2 regions of the Microlunatus phosphovorus NM-1 genome follow, and region 2 is predicted to be linked to the other one. Evidence: predicted binding sites of a transcription regulator. Region 2 holds the regulator's gene; the other holds the start of a gene.
The links. The regulator HrcA, encoded in region 2, represses chaperone genes, less so after heat shock. The targets are predictions, from matches to a motif close to TTGGCACTCGNNNNNNNCGAGTGCCAA.
Positions count from the first base shown of each region.

Region 1: groL (chaperonin GroEL) is a predicted target of HrcA. The motif match lies at 1,310-1,336, and genes of this name have one in related genera.

Region 1 is NC_015635.1:4,981,521-4,983,919, forward strand. It holds gene groL (chaperonin GroEL) at 1-1,129, opposite strand, end outside; gene MLP_RS22620 (glycogen/starch/alpha-glucan phosphorylase) at 1,390-2,399, shown strand, end outside.
Region 2 is NC_015635.1:3,680,221-3,682,619, reverse strand. It holds gene MLP_RS16525 (MBL fold metallo-hydrolase) at 1-649, opposite strand, end outside; gene hrcA (heat-inducible transcriptional repressor HrcA) at 780-1,796, shown strand; gene dnaJ (molecular chaperone DnaJ) at 1,855-2,399, shown strand, end outside.

The DNA.
Region 1 (2,399 bases), 1.3 Mb from region 2:
TCACGGCCACGCCGCCGGCCAGCTTGGCCAGCCGCTCCTGCAGCTTCTCGCGGTCGTAGTCGGAGTCGGAGTTGTCGATCTCGTTACGGATCTGGTTGACCCGGCCGGCGATCTGCTCGGAGTCGCCCGCGCCCTCGATGATGGTGGTCTCGTCCTTGGTCACCACGACCTGACGAGCCTGGCCCAGCAGCTCCAGCTCGACGCCGTCGAGCTTGAGGCCGACCTCCTCGGAGATGACCTGGCCACCGGTCAGGATCGCGATGTCGGTCAGCATGGCCTTGCGACGATCACCGAAGCCCGGAGCCTTGACGGCGACGGACTTGAAGGTGCCACGGATCTTGTTCACGATCAGCGCGGCCAGAGCCTCGCCGTCGACGTCCTCGGCGATCACGACGAGCGGCTTGCCGCTCTGCATGACCTTCTCCAGGACCGGCAGCAGCTCCTTGAGGTTGCTGATCTTGGAGTTGACGATCAGCACGTACGGATCGTCGAGCACGGTCTCCATGCGCTCGGTGTCGGTGACGAAGTAGGGCGAGATGTAGCCCTTGTCGAACCGCATGCCCTCGGTGAGCTCGAGCTCCAGGCCGAAGGTGTTCGACTCGTCGACGGTGATGACGCCTTCCTTGCCGACCTTGTCCATGGCCTCGGCGATGATCGCACCGACCTGGGTGTCAGCGGCGGAGATGGAGGCGGTGGCAGCGATCTGCTCCTTGGTCTCCACGTCCTTGGCGGTCGCTGCGAGCTCTGCGACCAGGGCGGCCACGGCGGCCTCGATGCCCCGCTTGAGGGCCATCGGGTTCGCGCCGGCGGTCACGTTGCGCAGACCCTCGCGCACCATGGCCTGGGCCAGCACGGTGGCGGTGGTGGTTCCGTCGCCCGCGACGTCGTCGGTCTTCTTGGCGACCTCCTTGACCAGCTCGGCGCCGATCTTCTCGTACGGGTCCTCGAGCTCGATCTCCTTGGCGATGCTCACGCCATCATTGGTGATGGTCGGGGCACCCCACTTCTTCTCCAGCACGACGTTGCGGCCCTTGGGGCCCAGGGTGACCTTGACGGCGTCCGCGAGGATGTTCATCCCCCGCTCGAGGCCGCGTCGCGCCTCGGTGTTGAACTGAATCAGTTTCGGCATGTTCTCCGCGAGTCCTCCCGCGAGCGGGGTATGTCCCCGCACGGTGGTATGGATAGGTTTCTGGGTCTCCCCGAGCGATGCCCGCGACGGACGCCCGTACGCCGCTGCCGGGTGGCCGCGACGCGTGGGCTCACCGCTTGGTGAGGTAGCACTCTCAATGCGAGAGTGCTAACACCATGTTTAGCACTCTGGCATGGCGAGTGCAAACATATCGAGTGCCGGATGACACGAGAGAGGCCGGACGACGCTACCGTTACCCCGTGTCCGACAACGCCACTACCTTGAACGACGACCTCGAGCTGGAGGTCGTCACCGATATTGATCCTGCGCCCGCATCTACTGACGACACCGATACCGCAACCGCGGAAAGCCGGCCGACGAAGCGAAAGCCGACCCATGCGCTCGCGCTCGCGCCCGTCGGGTCGCCGCCCAGCTCGGTGGACGGGTTCGTCAAGGAGTTCCTCCGTGAGCTCAACTTCGGCCAGGGTGTAGCCCTGTCCACCTCGACGGTGAACGACCAGTACATGGCGCTCGCCAAGACCGTCCGCCACTATCTGATGGCCCGCTGGCTGGAGACCCTGCGTCGCCAGTTCCAGAGCCAGGCCAAGGGCGTGGCGTATCTGTCTGCGGAGTATCTGCTGGGTCGCCAGCTGGGCAACGCCCTGCTCGCTACCGGTCTCACCGAGATCGTCGAAGAGGGCCTGGACCAGTGCGGCATCGACCTCGCCGATCTGCGCGCCCAGGAGGTCGAGCCCGGACTCGGCAACGGTGGCCTGGGTCGTCTGGCCGCCTGCTTCATCGACTCGCTGGCCACCATGAACGTGCCGTGTGTCGGCTATGGGATCCGGTATCAGTACGGCATCTTCCGCCAGACCTTCGTCGACGGCCGGCAGGTCGAGCAGCCCGACTCGTGGCTGACCCTCGGCGCCCCGTGGGAGTTCCCGCATCCGGAGGCTGCCCAGACCATCAACTTCGGCGGCCACACGGAGCACTACACCGACACCGACGGGGTCGAGCGCAGCCGCTGGGTGCCGGGCTGGAAGGTCAAGGCGGTCCCGTACAACTACATGGTCCCCGGCTACCAGAACGGCCGGGTGAACACGCTGCGGCTGTGGCGCTCGGTGGCCACCGATGCCTTCGACCTGCGGATCTTCAACTCCGGTGACTACGAGGAGGCGGTCCGCGCACAGACGTACGCGGAGAACATCTCCAAGGTGCTCTATCCGGAGGACTCCACGCCGCAGGGCAAGGAGCTGCGGCTGCAGCAGCA
Region 2 (2,399 bases):
TGCCCAAGCGGGTGATCTCGCCCGACACGGCAGCGACCCGGCTGCGCTGCTCGAACACATCATCGCGGGTCATCACCGGCCCGTGACCGGGGACGATGACACTGTGATCGAGGGTGATCCCGACCAGGCCGTCCAAGGTCGCCGGCCACTCGTGGGGATAGGAGTCCGGGCCGTACTGCGGCGGCCCCGCGGACTCGACCAGATCGCCGGCGAACACCACCTGGACATCCGGCACCACGACGATCAGATCCCCGTCGGTGTGCCCCCGGCCCAGATGCACCGCCTCCACCCGTACGCCGCCGCCGAGATCGATGGCCGCCGCTACCGATACAGCACGGCTGGGGAGCGTCGGCGTCGCCGGATCGAGCGCCAGCCGATCCCGAGTCGACTCGTGCGCGATCGAGGTTGCTGTCTCGATGCCGGCCAGGCCGTGAGCATGGTCGGCATGCGCATGCGTCAACACCACGGTGGTCAGTGGCAGCTCGGTGATCTCCGCGGCTGCCTGCTGCAGCAGTCGCCCCTGCTCGGCCGTCCCGCCGGCATCGACCAGCAGGGCCGCCTCACTGCCGACCACGAGTCCCACATTGATCTCGCCGGTCTCGCCGTCGAGGCTGAAGCCCGCGGTGGCGACGTACGTGTGGTCAGCCACCGGGCGGAAAGGTCCAGCGCTGGATGGATCGGGCAATACCGTCATGGGACTAGACTGGCACTCGGTCTGCCTGAGTGCCAAAGGCGGCCCCGTAAGTTGACCAAGCCGGGACCTGGAGGGGAGGGCGAGGGTGAGCGTGGACGAACGCAAGCTGCAGGTGCTGCGCGCGATCGTCACCGACTACGTCTCCAGCCAGGAACCGGTTGGCTCCAAGGCGTTGGTCGAGCGGCACAACCTCGGCGTCTCCCCGGCGACGGTTCGCAACGACATGGCGGCGCTGGAGGAAGAGGGCTACATCACCCAGCCGCACACCAGCGCGGGGCGGATCCCCACCGACAAGGGCTACCGGCTGTTCGTCGACCGGCTCGGCTCGGTCAAGCCGCTCTCCCTGGCCGAGCAACGGGCCATCCACACCTTCTTGTCCGGTGCCGTGGATCTCGACGACATCCTGCACCGGACCGTACGACTGCTCGCCCAGGTGACCCAGCAGGTTGCCATCGTGCAGTATCCGACGCTGAGTCACTCCGAGGTCCGTCACGTCGAGCTGGTCTCGCTGTCCAGTCAGCGGCTGCTGGTCATCTTGATCACCTCGACCGGCCGGATCGAGCAGCGGGTCGTGGAGAACGAGCACACCGACGACGAGCTGACCAGGCTTCGGTCGCTGCTGAACGCGGCAGCGGTGGGACACAGTTCGGCCCAGGCGGCCGCTCGGCTCGGCGGCCTGCTGACCGAGCTGCCGGAGGCGCTCTCGCCGCTCGGCCGCAGTTGCATCGCCACGCTCCTCGACATGCTCGGTAACGATGCGTCCAGTCGGGTCGTGGTCGGCGGGATGCCCAATCTGACCCGCTTCGGCGACGAGTTCGAGACCACGGTACGGCCGGTGCTGGAGGCGCTCGAGGAGCAGGTCGTGCTGCTCAAGCTACTCGGTGAAGCGACCTCGACCGATGTCGTGACGGTCCGGATCGGCCGTGAGAACCCGTACGCCGAGCTGCGGTCCACCTCGCTGGTCGCCAGCGGGTATGGCACCGCCGCAGACAGTTGGGCGACGCTCGGCATCGTCGGGCCGACCCGCATGGACTACCCCTCGACCATCGCCTCGGTCAGAGCCGTGGCCCGTTACGTCGGCCGTTTCCTGGCCGAAGGCTGATGTACCGCTCCGCAGAGAACCCCACCCAAGAGAATCCACCGCAGAGAACATGGACACGATGAGCACCGACTACTACGAGATCCTCGGGGTGCCCCGCGATGCGACCCCCGAGCAGATCAAGAAGGCGTATCGCCGGAAGGCGATGAAGCTGCACCCTGATGTCGCCACCGAGCCGGACGCGGGGGAGCAGTTCAAGAAGGTCGCCGAAGCCTATGAGGTGCTCGGTGATGCGAAGAAGCGCGACCTGTACGACCGCGGCGGCGACCCGCTCGGCGGTGGCATGGGTGGCGGCTTCAACGGTGGCTTCGGTGCCGGAGGCTTCGACTTCACCAATCTGGTCGATGCCATGTTCGGTCAGCAGGCCGCCCGCGGGCCGCGGTCCCGGGTCCGGCGCGGGCAGGATGCGCTGGTCCGGTTGGATCTGGAGCTGGCCGAGGCAGCTTTCGGCACCACCAAGCCGCTGCGGGTCGACACGGCGGTGCTCTGCCCGCGGTGCAACGGCTCGGGTGCGCAGGAGGGCTCGAAGCCGGTCAAGTGCAGCACCTGTCACGGGCAGGGTGAGGTCACCCACGTGCAGCGGTCCTTCATCGGCGATATCCGCAC